Linked DNA regions of Bremerella sp. P1. The protein of the gene in region 1 binds, or shares a complex with, the protein of each later gene. Links are inferred from orthologs where the notes say so. Each region holds a gene or a part of one and is shown on either strand. Other genes may lie near its edges.

Region 1 (7,710 bases):
CTTGGCAAGTTCAGCGGCCTGATCGACGTTATCGGTCCGCGTGGTGTTTTGATCGACTTCCTGCAGCGCAATGATGTCTGGCTCGGCATCACTTAGGACCTGTGCGATACGCTTCAGATCGAGCCTTCTGTCGGTTCCTTCACCGTGGTGAATGTTGTAGCTAACCACTCGGATCCGAATTGGCTCTGCCGCCGTAGCTACTGACGCAGCACAGAGCGTCAGTAGCACAAGTAGCGAGGTGAGAAACTTAGGCATTGGCTTACTTCACCGGCAGAAGAACAACGGCATCGGCAACCACGTAGCCGTCAACACCTTCGTTGGTCAGCGTCACGATCGTATCTCCGCTGAGCTCGAATTTACCGAGCGAAACGAAAACCTTGTCGACGCTTGGAGCCTTCTTCTGATTGATCGTTCCCGCGTAGACTTCCTTACCTTGCGTGGTAACCGTTACCGGCACGTTCGAGGCGCGATTGGGATTGGCAGAGTAGGCAACGCGAACGTCATACTTGCCCGCTTCGAGCTTCGCGACGCGGAAAGCAATGGACTTCTTGCCCTGACCTTTGTTTTCGTCGTGCACGTAGCCGGTGCCGACGTAACCCGAAATGGAACTACTGACAGGCCAATCGCCGGTTGTTTGTGCCTGGGTGTCGTCAATGACGACGCCTTCTAGCTTTTTGGGGTCGATCACCTGCTTCGGATAGGAAGGCTTGCGTTCCATTTCCAGAACCTGGCCATCCTTCAACAGCCGCTGGCTGAGTTCCGAATACTCAACGTCTTGAACGGCAATCTCTTGATCGATCGCCATGCATGCGGCCGTGGCAGCCGATTGGCCAAGGATCATGAAGACCGGTTCCATGCGGATCGAACCGTAGGCGATGTGCGAAGACGAAACACACACAGGCACCAGCAAGTTCGTGCAGTCTTCCTTTTTAGGGGTCACGCTGTCGTAGCTAATTGGGTAAGGGCCGCCGGGGCTGATCTGAATATCACCTTCGTTACGGACATGTCCCTTCTCGGTGACAATCCGCTGAACGTTATGCGAGTCCATATTGTACGAGCCCATACCAATGCTTTTCGGTGTCGGCACCTGGGCTCGCAGCATGGGTTCGCACATGACGACCGGGCCGATCATACGCCGGGCTTCTCGGACGTAAATCTGATGCGGCCAGTTGCCGTTGTCGACGAATTCATCCTTCGCCAATCCCCACTTGTTCATGCGATCTTGAATGTCCTGCGGAATGGACGGATCGTTGGCAATAAAGTAGAGCCAGCCCTTTTGATAGGTTTCGTGCTCTTGAATGATTTCCTTGCGGCGCTCGTACGAAGCTTCCGGATAGTCGTAATTCATCCCGATGTTATCGGTTGAGAACGCACCGTGATTGTTCGTGTCGGTTTTAAAATTCGGGGCCGGATCAAACTTATTGAAGACGCCCTTCCAACCACCTTTGAGGTACCGAGCCAAAAGTGCGTACTGTTTTGGGTCGTAACCTTCCGGCTTGGGGAACTTAACCTGATTATCTTTCGCCGTGGTCAGGCACATGCGGAAGCAGTAGGCCTGAATCTTGTTGTCACCGCTTCCATCGGGACCTGGCTTCTCGGCCGAAATGCGCGGCAACAATCCACTGGTCGGGTCGCCTTCGACGACGTAAGGGTCGGTTGGATATTCAAATTGATGGCTGTGAGCGCGTGCGACTTGAACGCCGTTGATCGTTTCGCCATACACATCGTTCGACTCGCGACCCACGTGATACGAAACACCAGCGGCGGCCATCAGATCGCCTTCATAGGTCGTATCGAGAAAGATCTTGCCGGTGTAGGTTTTCCCGTCGAGAGTCGTGATGCTGACGATCTTTCCGTCCACCTTCTTCACGCCATTCTCGCGATCGAGCCACTGGTCGCGGATGACAGGAATCTCGTACTCTTCGACCAGCTGCTCGAATACCTTCTCGGCGACATGCGGCTCGAAGACCCACATCGCGTTATCGTTGGCTCGATAGCGGCTGTATTGTTCCGGCTTTTGTTGACGCCAGGCGCTATCTTGGTCGTAATGCTTCTTGACCCGTTCGTAGAAGTCGAGCGATAGCCCACCGATGGCCTCTTTTCTTCCGCTGTCGGTCCAACCAAGTCCGCCGCTGGAAAGACCACCCAGGTGCTTATCTGGCGAAACGACAACCACGGTCTTCCCCATTTTCTTGGCTTGCACCGCAGCCGTAATGGCCGCAGAGGTTCCCCCGTAAATGACCACGTCATAATTTTGCGGGGCAGCAGAAAGGGAAGTCACCATGGTAGACAGCGCGATGGCGAACGCAAAAAGACATCGAATCACGGGAAGAACTCCAAAAAGGCAGGGGTTTTTGAGGTTCTAATATGGTAGCCCAAAGATAATGCCGATCAATCCGCCCAGAAGCTCGACCTGAGTTGCCTTATTCGCCAATAATCTGGCATTCCCAGTAACTGCCTCCTGGAAAGCAACAAAGCAGCAATAATCGAAGCTAATCCCTGGCAAGACTTGCCACCGGGACTCTTTCCATACGGTGCTCCCCGATTCGCCTGAGGCGAAACGCCAGTCAGCCCAAGCCAATCACCAATCGGATGCTTGGAAAATACCAACTTCCACAGTTCACGGATCATCACCTGCAGGAACTTCACGAAACGCTAACGATGTAGGTCGTTCGTAGAAAGTTGCCCGAATTTATACTTGAGTGGGTAGGTCGATTCTTCACCGCAATCGGTTCCCCAATCCATCATGTCAGAAACCAATTCCCCTTCGCTCGAGCAGCCACTTATTTCGGTCGTAATGGGTGTGTGGAATCCCCATCCACGTCACTTTCCCGAAGTGGTGGAAAGCATCCTCGCGCAGACGTATCAAAATCTGCAAATCATTTTGATTGAGGATCCTTCGGAACGTGATGGCCGTGAGATGATTCGCCACCTGCAAGACGATCGAATCATTCATATTCGGAACGAAGAACGCACGAGCCTCCCTGATCAGCTAAACAAAGGACTTGGTCTTGCCACGGCGGACTTAGTCGCCCGAGGGGATGCGGACGATATCTGGGAGCCCCATCGCGTTGCCACGCAAGCCAAGTGCTTTGAAATGGATCCCGATCTGGTCGTCCTTGGAAGCACCTTGAAGATCATTGACGACGACGGAAACCATTTGGGCTATCGCGACTATCCGCGAAAACACGAAGACATCATCCGCGCCCTCCGCCGGTATTGTCCCATTGCCCAACCAGTGGTCATGTTTAAACGAAAGATCGTCCTAGAGCTTGGCGGATACCTCAAAGACTTCTTTATCGAAGACTACGACCTTTGGTGCCGTCTGGCCAAAGCAGGGGCGAAGTTTGAAAACTATCCCGAACCACTGGTTCAATATCGCATTCATCCAGAAGGCATTAAGAGCACCAAGCTCAAGAAAACCTTAGACTCCACCATTCGTATCAAAGAAACCCACTTCCGCGGCCAATTAGCGGCCGCTGATCACATGCGAATACTGGCCGAACGCGGCCTGATGATGATGCCGAGCAAGTTCGTTCTCTGGCTGTTTGGACAAATGACCTTCAGCAAGGAACTTCCCTCGTCAACTTAGGCACGCTCCTGGGCCAATAATTGGCACGCTTTGTGCAACTGGATTAGGTGAATTCAACGAAACCTGTCCTGAAAGGAGCAACAACCATGGGTATTCTTTCTTGGATCGTATTCGGCCTGATTGCCGGAGCTTTGGCCAAGTTCCTCTTTCCGGGAGACGATCCAGGCGGCTGTATTGTCACCATCATCATTGGCATCGTTGGAGCCATGGTGGGTGGTTTCATCATGACCGGCCTGGGTTATGGCACCGTCACCGGATTCAATTTTTACAGCTTCTTTGTCGCGATATTAGGTTCGATGGTCGTTCTGGCCATCTACCGTGTTCTATTGGGTCGAAAAGCAGAGTAGCCGCTTCTACCCAAGAAAAGACAACAGCCTGGTGGATCAACACCAGGCTGTACTTCATATCAGTTCTTACAACTGAATCTGAGAAAGGTTCGGACTGCAGCAGCCCGACTGTTCATACAGCTCATCTTTCGCGTCAGCATTCATGACAACGAAGACTTCCCACTTATGCCCATCTGGATCAGCAACCCAAACCTTATCCTGCACGGCATAACAACAGGTCGTCGCTTCTTCCTGCATCACCTTATAGCCGGCTGCTTGAAAACGCTCGGCGGCGGCGTGCACTTCGGCAATCGACTTGACTTGGATACCAAAGTGAGCGGAACCTTGCTCGACTTGAAACGGTTGGTCGATCTCGTTCAATGAAAGATTCACCGACGGATCGGTTGGCTCGAACTTGGCGTACCGAGGCCGCACCTTACTGGGGGCAGTCCCCAAGAGCATTTCATAGAATTTCTGCGATGCTTCGAGACTCGACACATTCAAGGCGACATGAATGCGAAAGCTGCCTGGAAAATCAACTGCGGATTGCATCTTAGACTCCTAAATATTCACTAATCGTGGCCTTGATTTCGTCACGTACTCGACGAAACGTCGGCATCTTTTCTTCATTTGTTCCCTGGGCATCGGCCGGATCATCGAAAGGCCAATGCAGTGTCTGTTTCGCTTCCGGATAAATGGGGCAATCTTCCTTGGCGTTATCGCAAACGGTAACCACCAGATCAAAAGGCTGGTGCTGAAAGTCGCTGGCCGACTTGCTTTCGTAGCCACCAATATCGACACTCAACTCCTTCATCGCTTCAATCGCCAGGGGATGGACGTAGCCGGAAGGTTTCGAGCCGGCCGAATAGGCGTCCCATTCCCCCTTGCCAAGTTCCGCCCAAAGCGCTTCCGCCATTTGGGATCGGCACGAGTTGCCTGTGCACAAGATCAAAACACGTTTCATGACACTTCCTCTACCGCATGATGCTCCGCTACAGGTTCTGTATCGGAGTTGGTTTCAGTTTGAACGAATTGATAGGCAAACACGGCCAAGATTGCACCGGCAATCGTGGCCACGATGTAAATCCACAGATGTTCCAAGTGACCACTTACTAAAGCGGGCGCCATCGAGCGGGCCGGGTTCATTGAGGCCCCACAAATTGGCCCAGCGAACATCGCTTCTAAGCCAACCGTTGCCCCGATTGCGGCCCCTGCCATGATGCCTTTCTCCTTCGCTCCGGTCGCGACATTCAAAATAATGAACATCAACAGAAACGTAAGGATCACCTCCAGTACAAACGACTGCCACCAAACACCCGCCGGCAAAGTCGCACCGAGCGTGTCGTGCTCTAGAAACAAGACTCTTAGAGTGGCACTCGCTGCAATCGCACCCAGCAGTTGAGCAATGATATACGGGACAACTTCCTTGCCATCAAACTGGCGAGCCGTCCAAAAGCCAATCGTGACCGCTGGATTGAAGTGCGCTCCCGACACATCACCAAGAGCGTAAATCAATGCCATGACAATCATGCCGAACGTCAGGGCAATCCCCACATGCGTGATCGATTCCTGGGTCACGTCATTGACGACGATGGCGCCTGTTCCGGCGAAGACGAGGGCAAACGTACCGATGACTTCCGCCACATATCGTCTCACGTCGGACAGCCTCCATCACACGCAGAAGTTCGCTTGTCGACGTCTAACTGGACGACGGTTTCTAAACACCCAAAAAAACCATCCAGGCAGCCACAGGTGAGCTTGTAGAAGTTCGAGGTGCCCTCTCGCCGTGACTCAATCAGGCCGACTTCTTTGAGGATGGCCAAGTGCTTGGAAACGGTCGACTGATCGCAACCGACATTCTGCGTTAGCTCTTGCACGCACATTTCGCGCTGTCCCAGCAAATCGAGCATGAACAGCCTGCTAGGGTGAGCCATTGCTTTGGCTACCTTGGCACGCGCCTCGTACTGGGCGAGCGTTTTTACTACGAGTTTTGTTTCGATTTCATTCATGGCTTCATGGCTTCATGGCAATATAGCCATATTAAAGCTCGGCGACAATACGGGAACCGGCATGCCTGGACGTGAATAGATGTGAACTTTTCTCAGCTATCACATCCAACTCGGGCAATTAACTCGCAGTTTTCTGACAGAAAACAGATACGTTAGCCGCCCAGGAAGTGATAGCAGTCGATGAGAATATGGCGCGAATATATCAAGTTTAACGGCCAGGCATGCCGATCATTCCTAAGAAGACGAACGACAATCTATCCGTGCGCGCTGCATCCCACTCAGAACTATGACTGCATTCAACATCGAAGCTCTTTCCGAAGTCATCGCGGCCTGCGAAGCAACCGCTGTGGAAGCGTCGGATGCGTTTTCGAGGGCATTTGATCAAAAGATCCAGCTCAAGTTGGGTGAAGGGAGCGAACTTTCGGTCGATGCGGACTTAACCGACTGGAAAGTCCCCGGCCTGGCGATTGTCTTGAATGTCGAATCTGAGGCCGCATTGATCCTCATTTCCCAGTCCAGCGGTATACTGCCGGATTGGTATACCGATCCGGACCCAACCGGCGAAAGCAAGTTAGCGACACTCGGTCAGGAACTCGGCATGACGCTCTTGCCGGAAGAGTTCATGGCCATGGAGTTCCAAGTCCAAGCCACCGACGACCTGGCGACTGCCTGTCAAAACGGAGCACCGGGAGAAAGCCCAGCCAAGCTTTCCTTGCAGCTGGAAATCGACGGTACAGAACACGAAGCGTTGATGGTCTGGCCTTTAACCAAGCCCGCCGACGTTTTCCAAGCCGAGGCAACTCCGCCTGAGGCAGTCACTGAGGAAGTAAAGGAAGCCCCGGCTAAGCCTGCCGCCCCAGCACCATCCCCCAGTCCTCAGCCAACGGCGACTCGTCCACGCATTGGCAGCTACAGCGAACTGCCAAGCTTTGGTCGTAGCTTGCTGCAAATTGAAGTGCCGATCCGTGTGATCTTGGCGGCCAAGAAGATGAAGGTGAACGACATCGTGAACGTCGGCGTGGGGACGATCATTCAATTCGACAAGTCGTGCGAAGACACGCTCGATGTCGAGATCGGTCGTCAAAAGATCGCCGAGGGAGAAGCCGTGAAGATCGGAGACAAGTTCGGCGTGCGCGTCACCAGCATCACCATGCCGGAAGAGCGCTATATCGCTCTCAAAGCACGCAAACGAGTTCGCTAGCAATACCATCAGCGATAGCTATGACAGGATATCGCTGACTCTTCAGCCAAATCGCCGCACAGTCTGTACGGCTTCTCGCGATAAAGCTAACGCTACGCGTTCGGCGCAACCGATTCACTTCAAGGGTTTCCGATGCGTCATTTACGCGGAATGACGCGTCGCTTTTGGGTATCTAATCCGCGGGGATTCAACATGTTAGTCGTACTCAGCGATCTCCATCTCACCGACGATACAAGTTGCGAGACCCTCGATTCCGGGGCCTTTCGGATCTTCACGGAACGACTACAAGATCTAGCTGTGCGCGCCTCGTGGCGAAGTGATGGCCAGTACCGCCCCATTCCCAAAATCGATCTTGTTCTGCTGGGAGATGTCTTAGACATCATGCGTTCGTCACGGTGGCTCATCGATGGGCCGAAGCCATGGAACGCACAGCAATCAGGCGAATTCTGCAAACGCGTGAGCGCCGTTGTTTCTAGTATCCTCACCCGCAACCTTGAAACGACCGCTGTGCTGAAAGGGATCAGCACACGACAAGCCGTGCGTGTCCCTGGCATGTCCTCCGATGGCAAACCCGCTTTTGAT
Region 2 (7,722 bases), 730 kb from region 1 along the record:
GGGAAGTACGCAAAGGCATCAAAACGAGTACGAAGATTCAGGCCATCGCCACGGTGGTTCTTGGCTGGGGTATTTCGATCATGGTCTTCCCGATCCCCAGTTGGGCGCTGTATATCATGGCGGCACTGGTTACGATCGGGATCTATGTCATCTACCGCGTGCCTGAGCCGCACGACGTGGTGGTGACCAAACCCAAGAACGAGTCGCTTGAGAATGCCGAAGACGCGAGTGCCGTGCACGCACCGCACGAGCTCGAGCGGAAACAGCGCGAATGGGACCGCAATCAACGCCAGACGCACGGCGAGAATCGTTGACCGGAACGTTTCCTCAACCGCGCTTAGATTGTCCCGACCTGCTGTAGTGCGAGATAGACGAGCAGACCAAACCAAATGACCGTAACCACGGCCATGCCAATCAAGAACGCGATATGGGGCTTGGGTGGATTCGACGTGGGAAGGTACACCGGTGCCCGGGGGACCTGGTCGGACTTGGTTGTCTGTTTGTTTTTCGCAGCCGCCATGCTTCTTCCCTTGGTGATGGCCTAAGCTTGCCCTGATTCTTCCGACAGTTGGAAGTCGAAGTTCTTCACGAATGCGTCTTCGAAGTCGTACTGATCGTCGAAGTCTTCGCGACGGTCCGACTTCGACTTACGCATCATGCCGATGCCGATCAGGTTGTAGACGATCTCGCCGAAATCGCCGGTCGTGTGAATACCCCACGAGTTGAGCACTACCTTGGCCAGCAAACCGTATTGCTGCTGGGCGTACTGCCGGATGGCCTGACACAGAACCTGGCCGGTCAGATGGCGTTCGGGATCTTCTTCCTCTTCCTCCCAGCTTTCAAGTTCTTCGTCGAGTTCATCGACTTCTTCCTCGAAGCATTCCAGGTCCAGGTCTTCTTCTTCGGAGGATTCTTCGTCCTGCTCGTCCTGAAACCGCTGTCCGAACGAAAGGGCTTCGCGGACAAATTGATACGCTTCCATGCGATAGCGTGGATCGTCTTTGAGCAGTTGCATGAAGGCGGAATAAGTATCTTCGGACATGCCGTGTTATTCCTTCGGAGTGTCAGGTTTGGACTGGGTGTTCTCGCCGCTCTCGTCCGCGGCTTCCTTCTTGTCGCGACGCTTGCCGCGTCGGGAACCTCCTCCGGATTGCCCGTTGCCGCGTTTGAGCACGGTCAGCACATCGCTGGAGTCGATCATGATGTTGCGGTTGTCTTCCATGCGAACCAACAACTGACCGGCCAGAATCTCGTGATTCAAAACCCGGCCGCGACCGCTGTTGGTCACGATGTCGCTGCCGATCGGCGGAAGGTCACGTTGCAGTTCCTCGTACGTGTCGTACTCGTATCGGAGGCAACACTTGAGTCGTCCGCAGCGGCCGGAAATCTTCGTCGGGTCGAGCGTCGCTTTTTGGAGCTTGGCCATCCGCATCGAAACGGGCGGCATCTCGCTCAGGTGCGTATTGCAGCAAACGGGCTTTCCACAGTCGCCGTAATCGGCCAACAACTTGGCTTCGTCGCGAACGCCAATTTGCCGCATCTCGATGCGGGTTTGCAATTCAGAAGCCAGTGCTTTGACCAACTCGCGAAAGTCGACCCGCGACTCGGCCAGGTAGTAAACGATGATCCGCTCGCCGCCGAACAAGTGCTCGACGTCGACCAGTTGCATCGGAAGATTCATCTCGCCGATCACACGACGGACCGTTTCCACCTCGCGCTGGGCGTCGCCTACCATGTGCTCGGTCTGCTTGACGTCTTCTTCCGACATGGCGCGCATGATGCTGCCAAAGGCCGGATCGCTCAGCTGCTTGACTGCGTCATCGGTGGCTTCGCAAAGGACATCCCCCACCTCCAAGCCGCGCTTGGTGCGAATGATGACTTTATCGTCGCGGTTGTATTCATCTTTTGCTCGGGCCGAGAACACGCCTAAAAAACGCATGGCCCCGTAGCGAATGATGTATTTCGCCATACTGGATATCTTTATTTCGCCGTTGCCCTAAGAAGAGCTGCCAGCGACAAAAACGTACGACCCCGTAGGCAATCTGCCTGGTGACCGCACGTTGGGTGGGTTTCATAATCCCTGCAGTATAACCTGATTGGGGCCTTCCCTGAAATTGGGAACTTAAAGTGCTTCACGCCCAGCCGAGGAGGCCCCGGTAGGCACGCATCAAGGGAGGATTTCGTCGACGCTCTCCGGCGGTCGTCCCAAGCGAGCCTCTTTGCCGACCACGACAATGGGCCGTTCGATGATCTTTGGGTTGGCAGCCATCTGGGCGATCCAGCCTGCTTCGTCTTCCGGCTGTTCCAGACCCAAGGCCTTGTGATCCTTCTTCCGCACAAGCTGCTCGGCCTTGAGACCCAGCTTTTTGAGCAGTCCCTTGATGGTCTTCTCATCTGGCGGCGTTTCGAGGTAAAGCACCACCTTGGGCTCGATGCCGTGTTCTTCGAGCCGGGCCAAGGTCTGTCGGCTCTTCATACAACGCGGGTTGTGATAGATCGTGACGCTCATCGGTTACCTAGCAGCAGGGATGTGGCGTAATTTGGGAACTTCGGGAAACCGAGGGCAATCTGCCTGTAACGCAGGTCACCAAGCGGCATCCTAGTTAGCAGAGCACAGCAGAGGGGTACCGCGGAAGGTTGTCCTGACTCGGTCACCCCCCATAATAAAAGCATGTCCCCTGGGTTGTGAACCTGGTTAAAATTCGCGATTCTATTGGTTTAGGCTCGGAATTACGGCATGCTGGACGTCTGGGCTCGACTTGATCTCATGAGACGCAAGCGACAATAAACCCCCATATTTTCCATTGATCGGGAGAAGCCTTCCTATGGCCAACACATTTAACGAAGACAACTTTGATGCCGAAGTCCTGCAATCGAGCGAGCCGGTCTTGGTCGACTTCTGGGCTCCTTGGTGCGGTCCTTGCCGTCAACTGGCACCAGTGATCGACCAACTTGCCACCGAATACGAAGGTTCGGTCAAAGTCGGTAAGGTCGATACCGACCAAAACCCCAACCTGGCGGTGAAGTACGGTATCCAGAGCATCCCGACCGTCATGATCTTCAAGAATGGCGAAGTCGTAAACCAAATGCTCGGCAACCAGCCGAAAGCCAACCTGCAGCAAGCGCTGGACGCCGCCAAAGGCTAAGCGTGCCGCTGGGGGCCTATTGCTCTACAGCTAGCAAAACGGAGGACGTTTGTCCTCCGTTTTTTTTATGCGCTGACTCTTTCGCCCGATGGTAGCACCGCCGGCACCTTGCTAGCTCGCCGCATTTCAACTTGCGCAGCCGTTAAACTCAATTTCTTAGGCACATCATGCCGATGCGAAAGGATGGCCGAGTAATCCATTTGAGTGCCGCCAACCGTATTGATTCGACATGAAGCCGACTATCCGCCCAGCGAACATCACGCCATCGCCGCGCCCTATCTCCGAGCAGGGCTCGCCAGAGTTGCGTATCGATCCTCCGCATGCACCTTCGGTGGAGAGCAATCCAGCGGATACCCTGGAAGACGAACAAGGCGTCGATCTCAGCTCGGCCGATCTCGAAACACTGCCTGATTGGCAGCGACGTCAGATCAATCAACTGGCCCGCTTGATGCGTGATCGCCAGATGGAACTCGACCGCCGCGAAGCCGAACTCAATGCTCGGATGGCGAACTTCGAAAGTCAGCAGCGAAGTGCCGCCCTGGCGATGGACGAACCGCTTCCGCAATCGGTAAAACCCACCTCGCACGAGCCCGATTCGAAGGCATCCTCGGCGAGCCCTCTGCGAAGTATCGAAGAGAAGATCCGCCAATGGCGCCGTAAATGGCGCGGCCAGGAAACCGACATCTCCGAGATTGAACCCGAGGTCGACGACCGGGTCACTGTTCGGCTGGAGAAGCTGAGCGAAGCCGAGGCTCAACTGGCACAGCAGTGGGCGCTGCTCAAGAACGCTCGTTCGCTGCAGGCCCTGCGCGAAAAAGAGTTCGCCGGCTATACGCAGAAAGTTGAGCGTGAGATCGAGCAGAGCCGAGCCCAACAGCACCAATGGCTCGAGCAGGAACAAGAGCAACTGTCGCGCGATCAGGATGAACTGGCTCGTCGCGAGAACGAACTGGCTGATGTCCAGCAGGAAATGCAGTACGCATTTGAAGAGCTGCAAGTGATCCGCGATCAGTTAGAAATGGCCTGGGCCGAGATTCGCGTGCGGATTCCTTCAGCACTCCGGCGACGCCTGGACCAGCAAACGGATCACGCCGTCGATCACTTCGACAAAGCGCTGCATGCCCGCAACCAGGCGGCCAAGTCCGAGATTCGCCACATGTTGCATCAACTGGAGCTGGCCAAGCTCGAGATCCAGGAACAACAGGTACAGCTCGAAGACGACGCCGATCAACATCACACCGCGATCCGTCGGGCCAAGCACGAACTGGCCGATCGCGAAGCTCAGGTTCGCTCTCAACTGGGCGAACTTCGCCGCGAGCACGAATCGTTGAACGATACCAAGCTCGAAATCTTGAAAGAGCGCTACCAAGACCTGAGCCGGGAAATCACTCCCAAAGCGGCTTAAGCGTCCACATTTGCTTCGAGTGAAAGAACCTAGCGCATAAAAAAAGGGAACGCTCAATGAGCGTCCCCCGAATCGTGCTGACTCGAATAAATCGTTCGGCTTACTCAGCGCTGAGCGAGAGCGAGTCGGTTGGCTTCTTCTTATTCGCCTTTTCGCGAGCTGCGTGGCGTTCCTTAGCAGCTTCAGCTGCTCGGTAAGCGATCTGCAACTCTTGGCGGCTGAAGTAAGGCGTATCGTCACCAATCAGGTGCTCGATGCGTTTGTTGGCCAGTTCTTCCCAGCTCATGCCGTTGTTCAGGTGCCAGGCAGCTGCCTGTGCACTGCGCTGATTCAGTTCACCGCTACCCAGCATGTGACAAACGTCAGCGACGCCAGGCTTTTCGGTGTAAGCACCGATTGGCTTCAGTTCGTAAGGGATCTGCGGATCGGGATCTTCCAGACCGTGATCAAGGCAAACGCCTTTGACCTTGATGCGTTGAACCTTTTCAGGCATGACGTTGAAGAAACCGCCACCGCCGCCTTGGTTACCACCAAAGCCGCCGCCGCCGCCGAAGCCGCCACCGCCCTGGTTACCACCGAAGCCGCCGCCGAAGCCTTGGTTACCGCCACCGCCTTGGTTGCCGAAGCCACCACCTTGGTTACCGAAACCACCGCCACCTTGGTTGCCACCAAAGCCGCCGCCGAACTGGGCCAGAGGAACGCCAGCGAACGCGGCCGGCAATTCGACACGCATCTTCTTCTTAGTTTTGTTCGTGATGATGACGGTGCCTCGTTCGGAGTTCATCGGAATGAACTTCACTTCGATGTCACCATTATCGATCGCTTGGAACATCTCGACCGTTTCGACTTCGCTGGACGAACCGGATTTCTTATCGTCCGCGATCGCCGCTGGAGCCAAACAGGCCAGCATGGCCATGCAGCCAAACAATCGCCCAACCATGTGCCATTTCATGAGATAACTGCTCCTATGATTCGCTCGAATTCGGCGATTGCCCGCGAATCGACTAACAACTGTGAGATGATCCAAGACAAGATCCGCGTAGTCGCCCCCAAAGGATGCAGCGATCAACGGATACTTTTCCTACCAAATACGTAGGAAACACAACATCTAAAGCTTAATCGCTGTTCTCGAAGAAGCCAACAATTTTGCACAGGGGAAATCAATCCGCCTAACATGGGGGGAAAGGTCCATCAGGCTATGCTCTTCATCCCCGCGTCGGCAGATGGAGTCACCGCCAGATTTTCGCCTGGAAACTGCTGGAAACACGGTCTTGTTCGAAAAGAGACCGCTTTAGGTTAACGGACAGGGAAGCACCGCAAACCGTGTTATTATGCGCACTTTTTCTCATCTTTCCTTTGTGAAGCTCCCATAAACCAGTTTAAACCCCTCCAATAATATGGATAATGACGACTACCCCACGTGAGATCTGGCCACTCGGTCGGCCTGTGGGCTCTCATCGATTGCGACACCCTCGAATTTGCCGTCGGTCTTCAAAGGAATGGCACCATGTTTTTCGGCATCTGGCTGTTGGTACTTTTTGCGTCGATTGCGGCCCTTGTTCAGGCCTACTTCTTTTTTACCGGCATGGTCCAAGCGGACCCTGGCACTCCGACCATGCAGCGAATCGCCGGTTACGTTCGCGAAGGAGCGAACGCTTACCTGGCTCAGCAGTATGTCGTGGTGACGATCTTCTTCGTGGCGATCGCCTTGGTGCTCGCCCTACTTGCGTTTGTCGTCGAAGTACAAAGCCGCTGGGTCCCTTTTGCGTTCATGACCGGCGGCTTCTTTTCAGGGCTCGCCGGTTGGATCGGCATGAAGACCGCGACGCTGGCCAGCAGCCGTACAGCGGCCGGTGCAGAAAAGTCACTCAACCAAGGTTTGCAAGTCGCATTTCGCAGTGGCGCGGTCATGGGCCTGACGGTCGTTGGCCTGGGGCTGCTCGATATCGTGATCTGGTTTGGCGTGCTGAAATGGGTCTTCGATCTCTCGCTGTTTAATATCACGACAACGATGCTTTGCTTCGGCATGGGAGCCAGTTGCCAGGCACTGTTCGCACGTGTCGGGGGTGGGATCTTTACCAAAGCGGCCGACGTCGGTGCCGACCTGGTAGGTAAGGTCGAACAAGGCATTCCCGAAGACGACCCGCGCAACCCAGCGTCGATTGCCGATAACGTCGGCGACAACGTGGGGGATGTCGCAGGGATGGGTGCCGACCTTTACGAAAGTTACTGCGGAAGTATTCTGGCGACCGCCGCCCTGGGTGTGGCCGCGTTTTCTTCCCCGGCTATCGCTAGTTCGGCCGGCTTCGACAATGTGGCCGACGCACAGATCCGCGCGGTGTTTGTTCCCATGCTGATTGCCGCGTTCGGAACACTTCTCTCGATTGTTGGTGTCTACCTGGTCCGCACGCAGGAAGGCGCATCGCAGAAGAATCTGCTCGCAGCCCTTTCACGCGGGATCAACATGGCCACAGGTGCCGTCACGGTGGTGGCCATCCTGATTTGTATTCTGTTGATGCCTGCGGTACCGGATGCTTCATTTCAGCTTGGCATTGCCATCCCAGGCGTATCGCTGAGTATTATCGTCGGACTCGCAGCCGGATGGCTGATTGGTAAGTGGACGGAATACGCCACGAGCGACGAGTTCCCGCCGACCAAAAACCTTGCCGAACAATCCGAGACCGGACCTGCCACGATCATCATCGGCGGAATCGCCGACGGCATGCTCAGTGTCTGGCCCCCGGTCATTGTGATTGCGATCGCCACGCTGGCCTCGTTCGGTTTTGCCAACGGCTGGAGCTTTGATGATCCCAACTTGTTTGCGTTGGGTCTGTATGGCGTGGGAATCGCGGCGGTCGGTATGCTCAGCACGCTGGGCATCACCCTGGCGACCGATGCTTATGGCCCGATTGCCGACAACGCCGGTGGCAACGCCGAGATGTCTCACCTGGAACCAATCGTCCGTGAGCGAACCGATGCGTTGGATAGCCTCGGCAATACGACCGCAGCCACAGGCAAGGGCTTCGCGATTGGTTCGGCCGCGCTAACCGCTTTGGCCTTGATGGCGGCCTACGTAGAAGTCGTCCGCGAAGGCTTCGATCGCTGGGGAACCAGTGTTGCTGCCCAGGTCGAATACGATACGCCCACCAAGATCGCCCCAGGCCTGGTCAT

What was found. Proteins that work in one complex are often made in the same cells at the same time.
Region 2: the proteins of PSR63_RS14800 (region 1) and trxA are in contact, whole or in part, in an NMR structure (PDB 2IPA), measured with the Bacillus subtilis proteins. The link is inferred for Bremerella sp. P1 from one-to-one orthologs.

Annotation. Positions count from the first base shown.
Region 1 is NZ_CP118164.1:3,512,687-3,520,396, reverse strand. The notes cover bases 3,178-6,123. They hold PSR63_RS14800 (arsenate reductase ArsC), read right to left. Parts: upstream 4,883-6,123; coding sequence 4,472-4,882; downstream 3,178-4,471. Other genes in these bases: PSR63_RS14790 (ArsR/SmtB family transcription factor), read right to left, coding at 5,571-5,927; PSR63_RS14795 (MIP/aquaporin family protein), read right to left, coding at 4,879-5,574; PSR63_RS14805 (ArsI/CadI family heavy metal resistance metalloenzyme), read right to left, coding at 4,006-4,470; PSR63_RS14810 (GlsB/YeaQ/YmgE family stress response membrane protein), read left to right, coding at 3,679-3,939; PSR63_RS14815 (glycosyltransferase), read left to right, coding at 3,178-3,592. In the rest of the region: PSR63_RS14825 (endonuclease/exonuclease/phosphatase family protein), read right to left, coding at 1-255; PSR63_RS14820 (FAD-dependent oxidoreductase), read right to left, coding at 260-2,326; more of PSR63_RS14815, read left to right, coding at 2,747-3,177; PSR63_RS14785 (FliM/FliN family flagellar motor switch protein), read left to right, coding at 6,214-7,128; PSR63_RS14780 (hypothetical protein), read left to right, coding at 7,321-7,710. UniProt on the Bacillus subtilis protein: Catalyzes the reduction of arsenate [As(V)] to arsenite [As(III)]. In vitro, can dephosphorylate para-nitrophenyl phosphate (pNPP).
Region 2 is NZ_CP118164.1:2,784,796-2,792,517, reverse strand. What follows is about bases 1,528-4,485. They hold trxA (thioredoxin), read left to right. Parts: upstream 1,528-2,825; coding sequence 2,826-3,146; downstream 3,147-4,485. Other genes in these bases: PSR63_RS11570 (hypothetical protein), read left to right, coding at 3,376-4,485; arsC (arsenate reductase (glutaredoxin)), read right to left, coding at 2,168-2,509; PSR63_RS11585 (PSP1 domain-containing protein), read right to left, coding at 1,528-1,969. In the rest of the region: PSR63_RS11600 (YbaN family protein), read left to right, coding at 1-314; PSR63_RS11595 (hypothetical protein), read right to left, coding at 338-520; PSR63_RS11590 (Minf_1886 family protein), read right to left, coding at 542-1,042; more of PSR63_RS11585, read right to left, coding at 1,049-1,527; more of PSR63_RS11570, read left to right, coding at 4,486-4,551; PSR63_RS11565 (hypothetical protein), read right to left, coding at 4,652-5,503; PSR63_RS11560 (sodium-translocating pyrophosphatase), read left to right, coding at 6,059-7,722. UniProt on the Bacillus subtilis protein: Participates in various redox reactions through the reversible oxidation of its active center dithiol to a disulfide and catalyzes dithiol-disulfide exchange reactions.